3 regions of the Pectinatus sottacetonis genome follow, and region 2 is predicted to be linked to each of the others. Evidence: riboswitches for the same ligand, from Rfam matches in the RefSeq annotation. Region 2 holds a riboswitch; each other region holds the start of a gene.
The links. Region 2 has a riboswitch for thiamine pyrophosphate ahead of thiC (phosphomethylpyrimidine synthase ThiC). Riboswitches for the same ligand answer to the same signal wherever they lie in the genome.
Positions count from the first base shown of each region.

Region 1 (7,412 bases), 970 kb from region 2:
GCTGTAAAAGAGCGAGGCGAGAAATTTTTTTACCGGTTATCTGCATGAGTGAAGTTGCAATATCTTTTACTTCTTCAGGCATATCCTGTGAAAGAATATTTACATTTATTCCCATACCGATAACGATATAGTTTATTCTATCCATTTCAGCATTCATTTCTGTTAAAATACCTACAAGCTTTTTTCCATCATAAAGAATATCATTTGGCCATTTTATGCCTACTTTTAAACCAGTTATAGTATAAATAGCTTTGGCAATGGCTACAGCAGCCATCAGAGTGCATTTTGGTGCTTCCTGTGGGAGAAAATCCGGCCGTAAAATAATGGAAAACCATATGCCTTTTTGGGCTGGGGAATACCAGCCGCGTGATAAACGGCCACGGCCGTCACCTTGAGATTCACTGATAACTATGGTGCCTTCGGGAGCTTTTTCATCAAGAGCTATTTTTTTTGCTTCATTATTTGTTGAGTCAATTTTTTTATAGTATTTTATTGTACGACCAAAAGTCTTTGTAGTAAGGACAGCATTTATTTCTCCTGGAGTTAATAAATCAGGGGAATCAATGATTCGGTAGCCGTTTTTTGATTTACTGTCAATATTATAACCGTCATTTTTTAAAATACAAATATGTTTCCATATGGCAGTACGTGACACAGATAGCTTATTCGCTAGATATGTGCCGGAGACATATTTCCCTTTTGCCTTATGCAAAATTGTTAAAATTTCTGAACGCATATGATAAATGCCCTTCTTTTATATAATATTAGTCGGTGTAATATACCAAGAGCCGCTGCTTTTCTCTTAAGGACGATATTAAAATTCACCATTGAGAGAAACACGACTGTTTTTATTAATGTTTATGTAAACACAATAATAGTGTGTCTTAATATCTGTTAAAATAAACATCCTAATTATAATACCCTATGATATTTGTTTTCGCAAGAAAAATACACTGGCAAATTTAAAATAAGCTTGTTATAATTAATTTTGCAATAGTATATTTGAAAGGGGCAATAGAAAGATAAATGAAATACTCTTTGATCAAAAAAATGAGTTTGATTGTTCTTTTATGTCTAATACCTGTGGTTTTATCAAGTCCTCATGCCATTTCCAAAAATAATGATTTAAATAATAATACCGGACAGGAAGGAGTTATTGTTTTAAATTATCATAAAATAGATAATAAAAATATTTCTTTATCAGTTCTGCCAGCAGATTTTGACAGACAAATGAACTATTTAAAAAACAATAATTATCATGTGATTACACCGGATGAACTTTATGACCATTTGGAATATGGTAAAAAATTACCAATGAATCCTGTACTTATAACTTTCGATGATGGATATGAGGACAATTATAAAAATGCCTATCCTATTCTAAAAAAGTATGGATTTACGGCAATGATTTTTGTTATAACTGATTTTGTCAGTAAGTATCCTAATTATCTTACATGGCAGCAATGTGAAGAATTAAAGCAAAATGGAATATATATAGAATCACATACGGTAAATCATAAATCCTTGACAGAGCTGACCAGTGAACAAATAAAAAATGAACTTGTTGAATCAAAAAAAGTTCTTGACAGAAGGCTTAAACAAAATACAGTTTATTTTGCTTATCCGACGGGGACATACAATCTTTATATAGCAAAAATGCTGAAGGATGCAGGCTATCATGCTGCTTTTACCATAAAATACGGGACTGTTACTGATGCGAGTAATGTTTTTGCTTTGGAAAGAATACCGATCTTTCATACTTCTAATACTTTTCGATCTTTTTATAGACGATTGCATTATCTTCCTTTTTTTGAAAAATTAGGTTGGATCAAGAATTAATATAAGGTTTATGGTATTTCATTGTGAATTTTGCAGGTTTAATATTTTCCTTTATAATTTAAAATGCCTGTTTATCTATCTAAACCTATCAAGGACAGATAGATAAACAGGCATTTTAAATTAAGTAAATGATATTTACGTGGCAGTTATATTATTGATGCATATTTATATATTGTCATGCCATGTTTTAACTAAGCTGAAAGCGGCTTGACGTGGATCTGCAGCATGTGTTACTGCTGATACGACAAAGAATCCGGCGGCCTTTGTCTGGGCAAGTTGAGGAATATCATTTATTTTTACGCCGCCGCCAACAACAACGGGAATAGGACTTATTTCGACTAGCTTGGCAATATCAGCAAAACTTCTTGTGATTATTTGTCCGTGTTTATCTAAACCGCAATCTAGTTTAGTAGGGGTTTTGTGCAGTGGTCCTGCGCCAAAATAGTCAATTTGGCTTACATCAGCTGTTTTTACATAAGAAAATAATTCATCTGTTTTAGCAGATAAGCCTATTATAGAGTTTTCTCCCAGATATTTTCGGCAGACAGAAACAGGAATATCTGTTTGTCCAACATGGATGCCATCAACTTTGGTACCGGCTTCTCGTGCGGCCAGGACAACATCAAGCCGATCATCTACGAGAAGAGAAATGTTATTTTGCTTATGGGCAGCAGCAATAACAGCAGCGGCTTGGGCGGTTATTGCAATAAGTTCACGGGCTGATGCTGTCTTGGAACGTATTTGAATACAAGTAAAACCGGCACTGACAGCAGCTGCTATGATATTTTGAACAGGCCGATTTTTGGTGTTTTCGGGACCTATTACCAGATAAGCAGAAATATTTAAATTCTTTCTTATATTCATTTTTGTGCTCCTAAGATATGATTTACTTTTGCTGGTTTTTCCTGCATCATATTTTTAAAACCAGGGCGTATATCTGCTTTTAAAACTACTTCGGTGCGTATTCCTTTTTCAGCTAATATAAATGTAGCTTCTTTAACTACTTGCATGACTTCATCCCATTCGCCTTCGATTTCGGTAAACATGGAGTTAGTACGATTGGGAAGACCGGAATTGCGAATGACTTTTACTACTTTGGCAACATCTGATGATAGTTCATCTCCCACACCACAGGGAGCTATGGCAACAGCAATTAATGTATTCATTATTTTATATCTCCTCTATAGTAAATAAATTGGCAGCTATATCTTCAGCAGTGGCTTTATATAATTCATCAAGAAATTGAGCCTGAAAATGTCCTGGACCATGTACGATCTTTTCAGCGCGTTTTCCAGCTAAATTATATATTGATACAGCGGTAAGCGCAGCAATGAATGGACTAGTGACGGTCGCATATATAGCAGCAACACCGCCTAAAGAACAGCCTGAACCAGTAATCATTTTTAAGAAATGGGAACCGCCGTAAGAAAAAATGATTTCTCGGCCATTTGTTATTAAATCTGTTTCACCTGATACAGCTACAGTACCATTGGTCCATTTTGCCAAGGAAATTGCTGATTGTCTGGCAGAAATTACTTTATCTGTGGAATCTACTCCACGTATGCCTGAATGTGTTCTGCCACTTGGTAGTTCCCATAGGTTAGCCAAGGCAATAATTTCTGAAGCATTGCCGCGGATTATGCTGGGTCTATAGCCTTTTAATAGTTTAAGAAGTTTTTTTCTTAGGCTGCCCGCACCTATACCTACAGGATCTAATACCCATGATTTATGGGAATCGTATAAGATTTTTGCAGTTCGGGGAATTGATTCTTCATAAATCGGTAGCAATGTGCCAAAATTGATATACATGGCATTACCAGCTTTGGCTAAAGTCTCAGCCTCATCTGGTAAATAAATCATAGCTGCTGAGCCGCCAACGGCAAGCTGGGCATTAGCTACAAAATTTATGGTGACAGTATTTGTTATAGAAGCTACCATTGGATTTTCTTTCTTTACAGTATTTACTGCGTGAATAATTTCTTTTTGTATATTTTCTTGGGAAATCAATAAAATTTACCTCATTTCTTTAGTTAGATACTGAAAATTAATTATTTTAGTACCAACATAAGTTTATAATAAAAAACTGCCTGTCCATTGGCAAGCAGTTTTTTATTCAGCTCCCTGCGTTAGTATTAACTAACAGGTTCAAAGGGTCAGGTTTAACCTTCTCAACTCATTTGAGTACCCCTGCATATTATATGACGGATGCTTTTATTTTTCTACTCCGTATTTTTTTATGTAGCGATAAAGTGTTACACGGCTTACGCCGAGAAGATTGGCAAGACGACTGACATTTCCCCCGGCTGATTGCCAAGCTCTTACGAATATATCTTTATCCTCTTTCCATTTACTGCTAGGTTTTATATTGCCCATGAGATTGATATTTTCTGCCTTTATAATATTACCCTGAGTATTGAGAACAGCATTTTCTATTACTCCCTGCAGTTGTTTTATATTTCCCGGCCAATCATATTCAGATAATATTTTCAAAGCAGCATTATCCAGCTGTTTTGGTGATATTTTATGTTGAGTGGTCAATTCATTTAAAATACTTTTAGAAAGAAGTGAAATATCCTCACGTCGGCTTCTGAGTGGAGGTAAGTGGATAATACTGCGGGACACGATCTCGAATAATTTTTTATCAAATAGATCTTTTTCACATAAACGGCGCAAATTACCATCTGATGAAGCGATGATTCTTACATTGATACTTCTTTCAATTTCTTCACCTATGCGATATATTTTTTTATCATGCAGAGCTTCTGCTAATTTTTCTGCTATTGAAATGGGCAGTTTTTCTATTTCATCCATAAGCAGAGTACCACCACTGGCTAATTCTAGTTTACCAGGATGACTTACTTCTTTTCCTGTTTTTGCACCGAATAATTCTTGCTCCAAAAGTTCTGGCGGAACATCACCACAGTTGAGGGAAATAAGAGGACCATTAGATCTGGCTCCGGCCATATGGATTCCATGAGCTAGCCGTTGTTTACCGGTACCTGGTTCTCCTTGTAGTAAAATATGATTATTCTTTTTTGCTGCTCGTAGTGCACGTTCTTTCATTAGTTTACAGGCCGGACTGATCCCGACAATTGTGTCAAGACTGTATTTAGCTGTATATCCGGCTGCATGTGCGACAAGCATGCGCAGATCCTCAATAGGCATTGTTACTGTAACGACACTGTTTATTTCATTATCAAGCTCATCTTTTATTGGCACAACTGTTGTTATATCTTCATAAGTCTTGACTTGTGTTGTCCATGTAACTTCCTGGTTGGTACAGGCTGCGCCGCTGAATCCCTTGTAAATAGGAGTGTGTTTATAGTTTAATACGACTTCATTAAGATTGAGGGTTTTATCTTTATCAATAGCGCCTATACCGGCAAGACGACTTATGCCAAGCTTATTGGCGTAAGCAACATCACCATTTTTTAAGATGTGATATACAGCAAAAGGAGTCGCATCAAGTATAGCTTCCTGTGCCTGAAGCGACATTTTTTGTTTTAAGTGAATCTCCATAGCTGTTTTCATTGACATGAGAAGTGAAATAGTTGCATCTTGGGGCAGCTTGTCATAGTCCCTGCTTAAAATGGTTATAATATATCCGGTTTCACCGCAGACAGATACAGGAGCAGCTCCTGAGTCACAGTCGTGATGGGCCTTTAGCCATATTTCTGGCCCAAAAGCCCAGAATAAACTTTTGTATTTGGCAGCTATATTGGCGCTGAAGGTGCCTACATTTTCAAGTTTGAGACTTACGCCCTCAATTTTTTTTGAAAGCAAGCGATTATAAGGGGAGGAATAATTTTTTAGAACAGTACATTCACTATCTAGCAGCAGTAAACATAGATCATATTCCTGAAGAAAATCTTTAATACCATCAGTAAAATCCTGCATATATTCTATGGCGGCACGATGGCGTTTTTGTAATAATTTTAAAGAATCTTTATCAAGGCTTTTTAAATCATTGAATTTTTTAATTGATATGTTAAGTTCCCGACTTTTTTTCCACGATTCAGCAATCCACGGATGAACATTAGGATCAATTATTCCTGTTTCTGTAAACATATTATAATAAGTCGCTAATTTATTTCTATTGCGATTTTGTCTAATCATTAGTATTTTTGCGCTGTATATATTTAGCGCAAATGTACACCTCAATTCTATATTTTTGTAAAGTTAAAACTAATATGTTATATTGTATCAAGCATTATGAAAAGTATCAATCTATATTTACAAAAAAAGGTAATTTTATCATAATAAAAAATATTTAGTTTGATTTTAAAGTATATCAGCATATATAAAATATTTATTGAGATGCTTAAAATCATCCTGAAATAAGTATCTATTTATGCTATAATAAAAAAAATAGAACAAAAAGGAATGGTGCCGATGTCACGATACTCCAAACGTATCAGTGAAAAAATTGAAAGGACTAAAAAATCTGCTGATCCCCCTGTAAAAAAACCAGGCCGTGATATTGTATTAATAATACTTATATGCATTAATTTTATTTTTTTACTTATTGGTTGGCCGCAGTTGGCAGTTGTTGATAGAGCTATATATATATTACTTGAAGGAGCTTTATTGTCAATTTATGCACAGCGGCACGCAAAAATCAGTGATGCTGCTATTGATAAGGTAAAATATTTAAGCTTCATTTTTATGGGGTTAGCACTTTTATTGTTTATATATAGTTGCTATGTACGTTATATTAAGTAATTTTATAGAGGATATAAAGGAATATTTTATTTGTAATAGGCAGTATTTCGTTTTTATGAAGCTGGTGTTTGATAGACGTTAGTTCATTATGGGGTGTTAATAAAAAACTAAGCAGCTATTCTAGTGGATAGCTGCTTAGTCTTTATTTTTTTCATCAATAATATTATTGCCAAAAATATTGACAGCAGCCTGCAGGCGTTTTTTTTCTTCAGCGTTTAAAGTATTACCAGTTTCGTTTAGTGGCGAGGGTATTACTTTTTTCTTTTCAGCAGGAGCTGTTGTTTTGGGAACAGATGGAATAACGCTGCTATCCATCATACAAACAAGCTTGATATTTTTACCGGTTTTAGCAAATAATATTTTTTCAATTAAACTGCTATAGTCAGCACGTTCTGTACGTGCTTTTAAGAAAGGAGCTTTAAATGATAAAATAAGCTGATTGTTTTCTATACTCTGCGGCTGTGCCTTTTCGATGCAGGCTAATGTGGGAATTTTATGTTGTACTCTGAGTTCATTAATTACCATCTGCCATATAGATGCTGTATCAGCAGATGGTGTATTGTCAATACTATTGGCAACTGGCGGGGCAGCATTAGTAGTAATTGGTTTTTCAGTAAATTGAGGTTTCTTTTTGGGAAGAGGCGGAGATATAACAAGGGTTTTATTTGCTGCTGTATTAGTTGCCGGTATATTGATTTTAGGTATTGGCAATACAGCTGAGGAAGACATAGTGTTGATCAAATTTTCTAAATGTGATATTTTTTTTTCTAAACGAGCAATTTTTACATCAGTATTTTTACTAGAAGATTGGCAAATTTCTTTAGACAGAGAAGTTTCGGCTGAACAGCATA
Region 1 covers NZ_WIQK01000001.1:2,484,891-2,492,302, forward strand. Annotated here, with positions in the region: gene I6760_RS11635 (biotin--[acetyl-CoA-carboxylase] ligase) at 1-736, opposite strand, end outside; gene I6760_RS11640 (polysaccharide deacetylase family protein) at 1,039-1,839, shown strand; gene I6760_RS11645 (thiamine phosphate synthase) at 2,005-2,703, opposite strand; gene I6760_RS11650 (thiamine-binding protein) at 2,700-3,005, opposite strand; gene thiM (hydroxyethylthiazole kinase) at 3,010-3,846, opposite strand; TPP riboswitch at 3,941-4,038, opposite strand; gene I6760_RS11660 (sigma 54-interacting transcriptional regulator) at 4,051-5,955, opposite strand; gene I6760_RS11665 (hypothetical protein) at 6,232-6,561, shown strand; gene dnaX (DNA polymerase III subunit gamma/tau) at 6,697-7,412, opposite strand, start outside.
Region 1: another riboswitch for thiamine pyrophosphate. It lies ahead of thiM (hydroxyethylthiazole kinase); the one in region 2 lies ahead of thiC (phosphomethylpyrimidine synthase ThiC).

Region 2 (7,412 bases):
GCCATATACATGGCAAGCAGGAACATTGTGACTAGCTGAGTTGTATATGCTTTAGTAGAGGCAACTGCTATTTCTGGACCGGCCCATGTATAAATAACTTCATCAGCATCACGGGCAATCGATGAACCTACTACATTGGTAATGGCCAGGGTTTTAGCACCAAGACGCTTGGTTTCTTTTAATGCTGCCAGTGTATCACTTGTTTCACCTGATTGACTGATTGCTATTACCAATGTATGCTCGTCAACAATAGGTGAACGATAGCGGAATTCAGAGGCAATATCTACTTCTACTGATATACGGGCCAGTTTTTCAATATAATACTTACCGACAAGTCCGGCATGATAAGCTGTACCACAGGCTACGATGAAAATTTTATGGAAGGAGTTAAGATATTCCTTATTCCATTTTAATTCGTCGAGAATAACATGGGAATTATCTTTGGCAATACGTGGTGTAACAGTATCACGGACAGCTTTAGGTTGTTCATGTATTTCTTTAAGCATAAAATGTTCGTAACCGCCCTTTTCAGCAGCTTCGGCATTCCAGTTTACTTCAAATACTTTTTTAGTTATTGGCAATCCTTCATGATTGGTTATCCAGATAGAATCTTTTTTTACAACGGCTATTTCACCGTCATTAATTATATAATTACGACGTGTATAACCGATAATAGCGGGAATATCGGAAGCAACGAAATTTTCTCCTTCACCCAAACCTATTACTAGAGGATTGTCTTTTTTAGTACAAATGAGTTCATCAGGATCTCTTCTTGACATGAATAAGAGAGAATAGGACCCTTCAATACGCTTTAGAACTTCGCGCACAGAGCCTTCAAAGTCACCATCGTATAATTCTTCTAGCAGGTGAACAACAACTTCAGTATCTGTTTCAGACAAAAATTTATGTCCTTTTTTTGTCAGATCTTCTTTCAAGCTCATGTAATTTTCGATAATACCATTATGGACTACAGCAAAATCACCTTTGCAGTCCATATGGGGATGGGCATTTACATCCGATGGTCTGCCATGAGTAGCCCAGCGTGTATGACCAATGCCGATTGTTCCTTTGGGTTCATGGTTTTTAATTTTTTGTTTTAAAGCGTCTAGACGTCCAACGCATTTTTCTAAATTTATTTTATTGCCGTCAAAGACAGCAATACCGGCTGAATCATAACCACGATATTCAAGTTTGGTAAGCCCATCAATTAAGAATGGTTCAGCCTGTTTATTCCCTACATAACCAACAATACCACACATATAAAGATACCTCCAAAATAAGATAGTTATTAAAGATGTATCTGCCAATCCGTAATCTTTGTATTGTGCCGCAGGTTACCCGGCGGTTTTGACAAATTTTATCGACTGGATTAGGGCCGAGAGGCATCCGCTGAATTATCGACAACCTCTTCCTCGTCCTCTTAATAAGAGCCAGCGCTAAGCAAAAAGCTTTTTAGTAAAATAGAAACTAGCCTCCTTTATTTATCCACTCATTGTAGTCATGGCAGATGATGACAAATGAATGTTAATGGATATAAAAAATGATATTTTTCCATATCCATCATATTCTAATATATACTGCTTGATTGGTCAAGTTTTTATTAATTGATTTTGGAGAAGGAAAATTTTCTAGGGGATAAGGGATATTTATAAAATCCTACTGTTGGTACGAGCATCAATGTTTTGTCAATAATATTTTTTGTATTAAATTTTCATCATTAAAATTTAGATTTTTATTTATACCAGTTCCTAATTTAATTTTGGGTTTGATTTTCTCGCCATGAAAATCACTGCCACCGGTTATTAATAGCGAGTGCTTATGGGCTAGAGATAATGACAGCTCAGTATCTTGTATAGTATTTTCACTATGATAACATTCAAGTCCGGCCAGTCCTGCTTTTTTTAATATGTCAATAAATGTGTTCAGCTCAGCAAAGGTTTTTCCCTGTCGCATAGGATGTGCCAAGACGGGAATTCCCTGCATTTTTTTTATCATCTTAACAGCATCTTTTACTGTTGGATGTGGGTCTTTTATTTTGTGGAACTCAGAGTTATCAAGATATTTGTCAAAGGCTTCTTTGGTTGAACTGACATATTTGCGGTCAAGCATTGCCCGGGCAAAATGTGGTCGGGCATAAACTTTGTGCTGGGCATATTTATCAATGTCAGACCAATTTAGATTGATACCGTATTGTTTTAGAAAGGTCAGGATCAGTGCAGCTCTTTTTTGGCGCAGATATTTATTGTGTTTACATATTTTATGGGTAATAATCGATTTATAATTAATATTATAGCCTAAAATGTGAATATTTTTGCCGCGGGCATTTATTTCTATGCCCGGAATAAAGAGAATATTTAATTGCTTAGCAGCTTGAACTCCTTCTTCTAAAGCGTCTATGGTATCATGGTCGGTTATTGATAATACTGAAATCCCCGCTTTTTTTGCGGCATAAACGAGCTGTGTTGGCGTATACTGTCCATCCGATGCCAGGGTATGGCAATGTAAATCCATCATAATTTTCACCTCACTATAACTATTTTTATTGTAACGAAAAAATAATTGTGTAGCAAGAAAAACAAAAGAATTAGTTTTAAGTGATAGTTTATTATAAAAATAAGCAGCCTCTGCTTTTAGAAGTGCAGAAGCCGCTTATATATGAGCTTTAGTATTATTTATCTGGCAATTTCTTTGGTACTGTTAAACTCAGGCATAGATATAAAAATTGTTATTTATCACAGTTCCTGTTTTCATCGCAAAAAAGAACTTTTTCGCCATCAAGTATTTTGTTCGTAGTTCTTACGGCACACATTTTGCCGCACATTGAGCAGGTATGGCGTTCTGATGGAGGTGTGCTTTCATAGTATTGTTTTGCCTTTTGAGGATCGATGGACTCTTTGAACATGGCATCCCAGTCAAGGTTGTGACGGGCATCAGCCATACGGTTATCCTGGTTTCTTGCTCCGGGAAGTTTGTTAGCTATATCGGCAGCATGGGCAGCAATTTTAGTGGCAATTATTCCATCACGAACATCATTGAGATCAGGCAGCCTTAAATGTTCAGCAGGAGTTACATAACAAAGAAAATTAGCACCGTTAGCAGCAGCAATGGCTCCGCCTATGGCAGAGGTTATGTGGTCATATCCAGGGGCAATATCTGTGACTAATGGACCTAATACATAAAATGGGGCATTATGGCACAGTCTTTTCTGCAGTTTCATATTAGCAGCAATTTCATCAATGGACATATGTCCAGGACCTTCAACTAAAACCTGTACATCGGCTTTTCTAGCACGCTCAGTAAGATAGCCTATTTCAATTAATTCACCAATTTGTCCAGCATCAGTGGAGTCATCAAGACAGCCGGGACGTAAAGAGTCGCCAATGGATATAGTGACATCATGTTCACGCAGTATTTCAAGAACATTATCATAATGTTCAAAGAAGGGGTTTTCATTGCCGGTCATTTGCATCCAGGCAAATAGAAGAGAACCGCCGCGAGATACGATATTCATTCTTCTGCCAGAGCGCTTGAAACCTTCGACAGCTCGGCGATTTATACCGGCGTGAATGGTCATAAAATCTACGCCTTCTTTAGCATGTGCTTCTAGCACACGGAGAAAATCATCGGCAGTCATTTTTAATAGATCCTTTTCCAGATAGCCTATGGCGTCATACATGGGAACAGTTCCGATCATGGCTGGAGAATATGCGATCAGTTTTTCGCGAAATTCATGTGTCTTGCCATAATTTGACAGGTCCATGATAGATTCAGCGCCCATTTTAACAGCCATTTTTACTTTATCCATTTCAAGATCATAATTTTTGGCATCTCCTGATATACCAAGGTTTACATTAATTTTAATTTTTAAGCCGTCACCTATTCCTTCGGCGGAAAGAGAGCTGTGGTGAATGTTAGCTGGTATAGTTATGGTTCCGTTGGCAACACGTTCTCTAATCCAATCAGCAGTTCGATTTTCTTTTTTGGCAACAAGGGCAATTTGGTCGGTAATTATGCCTTGTTTTGCCGCTTCCATTTGAGTTTTATATGACATATGTATCCTCTTTTCTGCCATTTATGGCATAATTGATTTTGGTTAATAAAAAAAGTCTGCTTTATAGAAAAGCAGACTTTTCCTTCTTTTATCAGCTTCCCTACAATGGTATTAACCAACAGGTTCAAAGGGTTGGGCAAAGCCCTCTCAGCATAAGAGCACCCCTGCAGAATTAGTCTAACAAAATATAGTATTAGTGTCAAGCAGTTGAATCATTCATAAATAATAAAATTATTTTTTAGTATATATTTTACTTCATGCGAAATAAAAATACAACTTATACAAAGAAAAAATAAAACAAGGAATTTAATGAATTTTATCGAAATATAAAATATAAAGATTACAAAAATAAAATGTTTTGCTAAATTTTAATAAAGAGGGTGCGGCAATGAATGAATTAAAATCTATCTTAGTACCTATTGACGGTTCCGTTCATTCGGAACATGCTATGAGAGAAGCTGCCTATTTAGCAGGATTGAGTAAGGCTAAAGTTGTTGTTTTATATGTTATTGACTTAAATACAGCTGTTTCTGCATTCGAACGGCTCAGTCTTAATGCGTATATTCCTGAGGATATAGATCAACAAGGCAAAAAAGTACTGGAAAAAGCTAAACAAACTATTGGTGATGTATCAGGGACAGAATATATTCTTAAGATTGGTGATCCTGCTAAAATGATTTTAAAATATTCTAAGGAATGTAAAGCTGATTTAATTGTTATGGGCAGTAGAGGCTTGGGAGCAATTAAGCAGATAATAATGGGAAGTGTGAGCCAATATTTGGTTACACATGCGGACTGCCCTGTGTTGACAGTCAGATAAGCAATTTTTTATAAATAAAAAAGATGCGGCAAAATGATTTCTCATTTTGCCGCATCCTTTTTTATTTATTCAGCAGTAAACGGTAGTAATGCAATATTACGAGCACGTTTAATAGCTAATGTTACCTGACGCTGATGGCGTGCGCAATTACCGGAAATACGACGTGGTAAAATTTTACCACGTTCTGTAATAAAACGACGTAATTTTGCAACATCTTTATAATCAATAGATTCTACTTTATCTGCGCAGAAACTGCAAACTTTTCTTTTTGGCCTTCTGCCTCTATCACGTTTAACCAATGTAAGTACCTCCTATAATGAAATTTTTACCACTTAATAAGCTGCCTTTGTGGCTGTTCCGTGAATTTCACGGTTTTACGATTCATTTCACTACATCTATATTGTTTAAAGACTGTAGTGAAATGGATAATCCTTAACTAAAAGGGGATTTCTTCATCAGGGGGTAATTCCGAACCAAAAGATGCAGCTGAACCTGCATTTGAAGATGGAGCTGATGGTTTATTGGAAGTATCGATGTTAGTACCAGCACCAGCAGGACGTGAACCCATAAATTCGATATCATTAGCGATTATTTCGGTTACATATCGTTTAGAGCCGTCTTGTGCATCATAACTGCGTATTTGTAAATGGCCGTCAACAAGTATCTGACTGCCCTTTACTAAATTATTTCCGCATATTTCAGCAAGTTTCTGCCATGCGACAATATTGAAGAAGTCAGCAGTATTCTGCTGATCACGAGAAAAACGCTTATTTACAGCCAGACGAAAAGATGCTACTGCTTTTCCAGTCTGGGTATAACGTACTTCAGGATCAGTTGCAAGCCGTCCTGCTAAAATAACTTTGTTCATAGTTTTTCCCCCTGAAATAAATCATTTTTCATCTAATCTGATAATCATATGTTTTAATATTTCATCAGTAATTTTCATTACACGATCAATTTCATCAGCACAGTTAGATTCAGCACTGATATCAAACAAACAATAATATCCGTCCATGCAGCCTTTTATTTCATAGGCAAGACGCTTTTTGCCCCAGCGATCTTCATTATCGATGGTACCGCCATTATTAGTAACAAGATTAGAAAATTTTTCAATTACGGCATTAGTTTGTTCTTCTTCCATTGGTCTTACAATAAATATGACTTCGTATTTTCTCACGAAATCACCTCCCTCTCTGGACTATCGGCCCTTTTATAAGGGCAGGGGATTCAAAAATAAATTTTGAAACCAGTCTAAATTATTATTAACTATAAAATTATAGCATTAAGCTCAAGATATTACAAGAGATTTTTAATTACTTTTTTTACCACGTGCTATAGAACAAAAAATACCGATACTGCAGATTATGGATAAGATGAAAAGAACCATTTTTATACCTGCTAATAAATTATTATTATAGCTTGAAATTAGTGAACCAGTTGTGTAAATAGATAAAAGCAGATTGACTATTGCCATACTAGTAGTTTGTCCAAACATGCGCATTGCTGCCAAAATAGAAGAGGCTATGCCATAAAAATTTTTACTGACAGAACTCATTATCGCATTGTTATTAGGAGAGGAAAATAAAGCAAAGCCTATCCCAATAAATAGTAATACACTTCCTATATAATACAATGAAGAATTATCATTAATAAGTGATAATAAAAATAAACCAAAGGCAGTAATAGACATGCCAATAGATGAGATTACACGTGGCTCATATTTATCAGATAGGGAACCGGCAATTGGAGATAGAAGAGACATCATTATAGGCTGTAATAATAGTACCATGCCTGTATTTAATGGAGTAAAGTCACGAATTATTTGCAAGTACAAAGATACAACAAAAGAGATACCAAAAGTGGCACTGTAATTTATGAGGGCAGCAAGATTAGACATGGCAAAAACGGTATTTTTGAATAGGGAAAGTTTAACTAATGGATATTGAGTGATAGCCTGTCGTCTGATAAAAATTAAACAGATAATTATTCCTCCGAGGAGAAACAATTTTGCTGTTGGATGATATATATAAGAAGAAAACCCATATAGAATACTTGAAGCTGAAGTAGCATATAAAACAGCGCTAATAATATCAAATTTATCATTTGGATTACCATACCAATCTTTATGAACAGGTATTATAATGGCAACGCTGATAGTAAGGCCAATTGCTGTAAAAATAAAAATAGCTCGCCAGCCGAAAAATTCTGTAAAAGCACCGCCAATAACCGGACCTAATGACAATCCCATATATACACATGAGGCACAAAACCCGATTGCATGGCCGCGTTTTGTAGCTGGATGACTGGCTATGAGCATGGCCATACCTGTGGCAAAGTTCATTGACATGCAAACTCCCTGCATGAAACGAAGCAAGAGTAAAGTGTTTAGTGATGAAGCGAAAATGCAAGTAGTAGTGGTTATTATTACACCAATACAGCCATATTCATAGACTTTTTTTCTGCCCTTTATGTCAGCATATTTACCCCAGGGAAGCAGAAAGCAAACTGCACCTAATAAAAACAGCGTTAGTATCCATGTTA
Region 2 covers NZ_WIQK01000001.1:1,517,114-1,524,525, forward strand. Annotated here, with positions in the region: gene glmS (glutamine--fructose-6-phosphate transaminase (isomerizing)) at 1-1,259, opposite strand, end outside; gene I6760_RS06970 (PHP domain-containing protein) at 1,675-2,514, opposite strand; gene thiC (phosphomethylpyrimidine synthase ThiC) at 2,726-4,051, opposite strand; TPP riboswitch at 4,131-4,227, opposite strand; gene I6760_RS06980 (universal stress protein) at 4,440-4,871, shown strand; gene rpsR (30S ribosomal protein S18) at 4,937-5,170, opposite strand; gene I6760_RS06990 (single-stranded DNA-binding protein) at 5,308-5,739, opposite strand; gene rpsF (30S ribosomal protein S6) at 5,761-6,048, opposite strand; gene I6760_RS07000 (MFS transporter) at 6,181-7,412, opposite strand, start outside.

Region 3 (7,412 bases), 120 kb from region 2:
TTTCAACGACAGCATTATGTTTATATTATCTATTATTACAGCACAGTCATAATAATACCATGAATATTTTGACATATTTAATGAAAGGATGACACTCAATGGAACCCATAAAAAAATTATTTACTGACCTGTTTATCTTAAGTGAAGACCGTGCTGATATTCCCGAAATAACCCAGCGAATAAATAGTGGCAGCACAATAAAAGGGACTAATATGTGCATACTTATTCTAGCTATTTTTATTGCCTCTATTGGTCTCAATATGAATAGCACTGCCGTTGTGATTGGGGCTATGCTTATATCGCCCTTAATGGGCGTTATAATGGGTATAGGTTATGGCATGGCCTCGTACGACACAAACTATGTTAAGAAATCTTTTTTTAAACTTATGTTTCAGGTATCATTATCAGTCCTTGCATCTGCTATATATTTTCAGCTTTCTCCTATATCAACAGCGTCTTCCGAATTACTAGCCCGCACTGAACCTACCATATGGGATGTATTAATTGCTATATTTGGCGGTCTTGCCGGTATTATTGGAATAACCCGCAAAGAAAAAAGCAACGTGATTCCTGGTGTTGCCATTGCTACAGCTCTCATGCCTCCATTATGCACAGCCGGTTATGGATTATCTATACATTCAGCAAAATTTTTTCTGGGGGCATTATATCTTTTTTTCATCAATAGCTTTTTTATCTGCCTGGCTAGTTTTATCTTTTTAAAAATGATACGTATTCCCAGCAAAGCTTATATTTCGCGGCGAATATTTAACCGTCAGCGTACATATCTGGTAATAATAGGAATTTTAACTATAATTCCCAGTATATATATGGCCTATAAAAGTGTAAAACTTAATTTGGAAACTACTGAAATGAAAACATATATAGCAGATAATTTCATCTTTGACAACTCGCAGGTAATATCTTACAAAATGCTTCCAAATGACAAACTCCTGGAAATTATTTTAATAGGACAACCTTTACAAGAACATGAAATTGCCTCTTTAACTACATCGTTAAAAAAATATAACCAATTACGCGATTTTCGCTTAAAAATCATTCAAAACAATTATTCACGCGCTATAAGCAAAGATGATGTCCAGAGCCTTATTGAAAATAAGCTTAATGAATCAAACAACAATAACCTGCTTTCAACTAAAGAAGCTGAACTAAAAAAATATAAAACTCTCAGTGTTTCCTATTATCCCGCTTATCTTCGGCTCAATGATGATAAAAAGCTCCTTACTTCTCTAAACAAAAGTGCCAGCATCCTATTTCCCCAAGTAGAAAATATTGAAGGTGCTTCTATTTCTTCTACAGACGATAAAGGCAATATAGTATTTAAAAAATTTTTTGTTATTGTTTTCGTAAAAGAAGCAATGCAGCCAAAGGATGCCGCAAAACTGCAAAAGTGGATAACAGCCGAAGCCAATATGCCTGTAATGATGAACTTACAGCTGTCCAACGCCCCCCAAGATAATATCATTTCCGGCAATGGAATCAATTGGTAATATGATATTATTTTTTAATGATTTGACAAATTTACTTTATCGGCATAAAATAGCATATATAAAATAAATATTTTTACAAGGGAGCCTATGTTATAGGCTGAGAAAGGGCTGTAAGCACCTGACCTTTGACCTGATCGGGATAATGCCTGCGTAGGAAGTATTGGTAATAGAAGTTTACGTCTATCCTGATCAGGATAGACGTTTTTTTATTTTAAGGAGTTGATGTTTTGCAAGTAATTGTAAATGGGGAAAAAACTGTCGTTCCTGCAAAAACAACTTTGCAAGAACTAATGGAACAGAAAAATATGACTGCCGGCCATGCTGTGGCAGAGCTCAACGAGCAGATCACAAACAAACATGCTTGGCCTGATATTTTTCTTAGCGAAAATGACTCAATAGAAATAATCACTTTTGTAGGAGGCGGTTCCAAATGATAAAAAGTAATACTAATGACAATTTACAAATTAATGGTAAAATTTTAAAAAGCCGGTTTTTTATTGGTACAGGTAAATTTTCTAACAACCGAAATATGCCTGATGTCATCCATGCCGCAAATGCATCTGTAGTAACAGTAGCATTGCGGCGTGCCAATCAAGGTTCCCATGAAGAAAACATTCTCGATTATATTCCTGATGATGTAATACTTATGCCCAATACATCAGGTGCACGCACCGCCGATGAAGCTATACGTATTGCCCATTTATCTAAAGCTATGGGCTGTGGCAGCTGGATAAAAATAGAAGTAATATCCGATAACAGATATTTACTGCCTGACAATATGGAAACTTTAAAAGCTTCTGAAACTCTTGTAAAAGAAGGGTTCACTGTACTTCCCTATATCAGCCCTGACTTAATGACAGCAAAACGCCTTTGCGACACTGGAGTTGCTGCTGTAATGCCTTTTGCTGCCCCTATTGGTTCTAACAGAGGCCTGCGTACAAAAGAATTGGTTCAAATATTAATCGATGAAATTGACCTGCCTGTAGTTGTTGATGCTGGTATAGGCAAACCTTCAGAAGCTGCTGAATGTATGGAAATGGGTGCTGCAGCTGTACTTGTCAATACAGCAGTAGCCACTGCCAAAGATCCTTTGAAAATGGCTCAAGCCTTTTCTAAAGCTGTCGATGCCGGACGGACAGCTTATCTGGCTGGAATAGGCCGCGTACTGGGAACAATCAGTGCCAGTGCTTCCTCTCCACTTACCGGTTTTTTACATAAGGAGGAAGCATAATTGACCACCGCATCTTTTTTAGAAGAAAAACAAAAATATACTCAGCTTGATTTCAAAAGCTTTTTTGCGGGAATAACATCTACTGATGTATTACGTGTTTTGAATACGCCGCATTTAACTCGTATGGATTTTCTAACTTTACTGGCACCTGCTGCTCAAAAACATTTGGAAGCAATGGCTCGACGTTCACGTGAGGAAACAATAAAAAACTTTGGCTATACAATGCAACTGTTTACTCCCATGTATATAGCTGATTATTGTGATAATCTTTGTGTTTACTGCGGTTTTAACCATAATAATAACATCAACCGTCGCTGTCTAAATATGGAGGAAATAAAAAAAGAGGCCGCCGCCATATCACAAACAGGCTTAAAAAACATTCTTGTTCTCACTGGTGAATCAAAAAAATACAGCCCTGTTAATTATATTTTATCTGCTGTTAAAGTTTTGCGTGAATATTTCGATAGTGTTTCCATTGAAGTATACTCCTTTTCCCTTGAAGATTACATACGTGCTGTAAAAGCGGGTGTCGACGGAATGACTATGTTCCAGGAATGTTATAATAAGGATATTTACAAAACACTTCATCCAGGCGGTCCCAAAGCAAATTATGAATACCGGCTTGACGCACCTGAACGAGCCTGTAAAGCCGGGATGAGAAATGTGAATGTCGGTGCATTGCTTGGTCTTAATGAATGGCGGGAGGAAGCCTTTTTCACTGGCGTCCATGCTGATTATCTGCAACATAAATATAAAGAAGTCGAAATTGCCATATCTACTCCCAGAATAAGGCCCTGCTCTGCCGGCTATGCTCCTAAATCAATAGTTAATGACATTGATCTTGTTCAATATATAACTGCGCTAAGAATCTTTATGCCACGTGCCGGAATAACCTTATCAACACGGGAAAAACCAGACATGCGTAATCATTTAGTAAAAATAGGCATAACTAAAATATCCGGTGGTGTAACGGTTGCTGTCGGCGGACATACCAAGGGCGATGACGGTGGTCAATTCGAAATATCCGACCAGCGTTCAATCGGGCAAATGGCACAAATGCTCTACAACGAAGGATACCAACCTGTTTATAAAGATTGGCAGACTCTCATATAATAAATAAAAATATTTGCAGGAATATTTCACCTATGCACGAATTTGTTAAATGATATACAAAATATCATTTAATTATTGTAAATATAATCGCATAGGAGGATATTTATGAATTTACGAGCAGGTATGGACTCTTTTTTCAATACAGGCATTTATGGAATAACTGCTGAAAATATATCAAACGCACGGGATAATATTGAGGTAGTCCGTGATATGCTTGACGGCGGCATAAAATTTATCCAATACCGTGAAAAAGAAAAGGATGCTCTTTCTCGTTATGAAGAATGTCTTATTTTGCGTGATATGATAAAACAATCCGGCGGTACTTTCATTATTGATGATTTTATTGATTTGGCAATGGCTGTTGATGCCGACGGTGTACACATAGGTCAAACAGATTTACCTCCGCATATTGTAAGAAAAATCCTTGGTAACGAAAAAATAATTGGGTTATCTACTCATAGTCCTGAACAGCTGGATCGTGCCAACGAACTAAAAAAATATATTGATTACGTCGGTATAGGTCCTATTCATGCTACTGCTACGAAAAAAAATGCTCAACCAGTCGGCCTCAAATATCTCGATTATGCTGTAAAAAATGCCCAGCTGCCTTTCGTAGCAATTGGTGGTATAAACGAAAACAATATTGATGAAATTGTTCAGTCCGGTGCTAAAACAATTGCTGTAGTAAGCGATATTGTAAGTGCCGCTGATATAACAGCTAAAGTTGAAACCTTACGGGATAAGGTATTTAGCCATTAATATTTCTACGATTATTTTTTAAATAAATAAATTTATAAAAAGACTGTCCAGATGATATTTATTTGATTATATCACCTGGACAGCCCTTTTATTTTACCCTATCTTAAAAATCTTTTAACTGCGCTCTACTATTAAAAAAACTGCGATAAGCCCAATAGCTGGCAGTAAAACCAGATATTGTAACAGCACCTGTCAACATAAACGCCACCATTATTTGATACTTTATTGCTGTTTCCGGTGCAACTCCTGCCAAAATAAGACCTGTCATCATGCCTGGCAGCTGTACTATTCCCAATGTTTTCATCGAATCAATAGTAGGAACCATCGCCGTTTTTATACTGTTTCTTATTAAACTTCTGGCTGCTTCACGCGGCTTAGCTCCCATACATAATTTAACTTCTACCTCATCACGCCTGTCCGTGAAATTTGTTAAAAGATTTCTGTACAATACCCCTAATGCCACCATTGAATTTCCCACAACCATGCCGCTTATGGGAATAGCCTGGCTAGGTACATACGAGATTGCCCCAAATGCAATCAAAATTCCCAGAGTTATTACCAATGCCAGCAAAATTGAGATAAAAGAAATCATTTTTACCCGTTCAATCCCCTCACCTCTTTGTGCAGCAACTACGGTAGCATTATAAACCATGATAAGCAATATCAACCCTGTAACAAAAACATTATCCAGGCCAAATATAAATTTAAGCGCCAGCCCAATAATAATCAATTGAACCACAGCCCTTATGCTGCCGATTATTATGTCTCTTCCTAAATCTAATTTCTCCCGATAGGAAATTATCAATGCTATTGCTGGTAAAATATATGTCAGTATCAATGCCCAATTATCCATTAATTTGTTCCTCCCGGGAAAAATATTTATCAGCCGAATCACAAAATTCTACTTCCCCATTTTTTATATAAATAACCTTTTGTGACAGCCGTTTTAATTGTCCTGGATTATGAGTCACAAATATGACTGTTATGCCTAAAGTCTGATTTAAATTTTTTATAAAATTTTCTAATATCATAGTATTATTTTCATCTAAAGCAGCTGTTATTTCGTCAAGCAATACTACCTGGGGTTTTATTAAAAGTGACCTTATTAAAGCTATCCTTTGCTGTTCTCCCCCTGACATTTCACTGCGCTTTTTATTTAAAAAATCTGGTGTCAAATTTAATTTTTCCATAAATTTCAGAATCTCGGTCTTATCTGGTTTCAAATTCCGCAAATTATACGCATATACTAAATTATCCTCTACTGTTCCTGCGAAAATATATGGTTTTTGTAAAACATAGCCTACCTGGCTGCGCAATTCCATCGGATCATATTCCATAATATTCTTATCTTTATACAGAATAGTCCCCTCTGTCGGACTTTCTAATAAATTCATCAACCGCAGTAAAGATGATTTACCCGACCCAGACGGTCCTGCTATCCCTACAATAGAGCCTGGTTCAATCGCCAGTGAAATATCTCGTAAAATAACATGTTCTTTTTTTATAAGTCCTACATGCTCAAACCGCATAATTTTCATATCATTGCTCCCACTCGATTACCTGCTGCAAATATTTTCCAGTGACTATATTCAAGAAATTAATCCTTAATAAAATACAATCATTAGCATTATATCATCTATGTACCATAAGAAAAACATAAAAAAATACTTTAAAAGCCAACTATAACAATTATAACGGGAAACCAGTTTCTCACAGTAAATTTGCCAGACTAGCTTTCATCACTCATCTAAGGAATAAAAAAGTCCTCACAGATCATGTTATTTGTTATCTGCATTACATTCTGCTAAATTCAATAGAAACAAAATTTTTTCTATATGCTCAGGTTACAGAATTATAAAAAAAATCGCCATCAAAAAAATTTCTGCCTATTTTCAGTTTATCTGTATACTGCCACATATATCCCCGCAAATCATCTGTATTTCCCCACTGGGCATTCCATATGGGACACTGCAGAGACTGCCAGTCTATATAATTGCACAGCCAATAATAAGATGCATATACCCCGCAATCCACCCCCATATTCTTCACAAACACGTGACACATTTCCGTAATATGGTTTTTATTAAAAACAAAATTATGCCTGGCTTTCCAGCCATCAGCATCTTCCATATCATAAAATACTGGTAACTCCAACGACAGCCCGCTGTCTTTTATCGTTTTACAACAATTTTGAACTTCTTCCAAAGCCTGCTGCGCATCTAGCGCATAAGAATAATGATATGCCCCTACTTTTAATCCAGCAGCATGTGCCTTATCTACATTAGAGACAAATAAATCATCTTGTTCAAATCGTCCCATACTGCAGCGTACAATAGCGAATTTTATTCCCGCTGCTGCAACTGCCAGCCAGTCAATACTACCATTATTCTCACTTATCTGAACCTCCCACGACTAAAGTCGCAGGGTTCCTGCTTCACAGATAGTTGCGCAAAATTCACGTCTTACATTATCTCCACAGGCTATCCCCGTAGTTCCTACGGTTCTTATATATGTTATTACGCTGTTATCTTTAATATTCTTAGTCCTTCATTGCGAATGTTTATGGCGGCATTTATATCTCTGTCATGCTGGGCTTTACAGTTAGGACATTCCCACTGTCTTATAGTAAGGTCTTTTATTTCTTTGTTCCGGTAACCACAATTATGGCACAGCTGGCTTGATGGATAGAATTTGTCTATTTGTACTATTTCTTTGCCATACCACTGAGCTTTATATTTTAGCTGACGCGTAAATTCTGACCAGCTGGCATCTATAATACTGCGAGCTAGTTTGTGGTTTTT
Region 3 covers NZ_WIQK01000001.1:1,638,753-1,646,164, reverse strand. Annotated here, with positions in the region: gene I6760_RS07675 (DUF389 domain-containing protein) at 99-1,508, shown strand; TPP riboswitch at 1,576-1,682, shown strand; gene thiS (sulfur carrier protein ThiS) at 1,736-1,942, shown strand; gene I6760_RS07665 (thiazole synthase) at 1,939-2,739, shown strand; gene thiH (2-iminoacetate synthase ThiH) at 2,740-3,852, shown strand; gene thiE (thiamine phosphate synthase) at 3,958-4,611, shown strand; gene I6760_RS07650 (ABC transporter permease) at 4,715-5,464, opposite strand; gene I6760_RS07645 (ABC transporter ATP-binding protein) at 5,457-6,149, opposite strand; gene I6760_RS07640 (GH25 family lysozyme) at 6,451-7,008, opposite strand; gene tnpB (IS200/IS605 family element RNA-guided endonuclease TnpB) at 7,128-7,412, opposite strand, start outside.
Region 3: another riboswitch for thiamine pyrophosphate. It lies ahead of thiS (sulfur carrier protein ThiS); the one in region 2 lies ahead of thiC (phosphomethylpyrimidine synthase ThiC).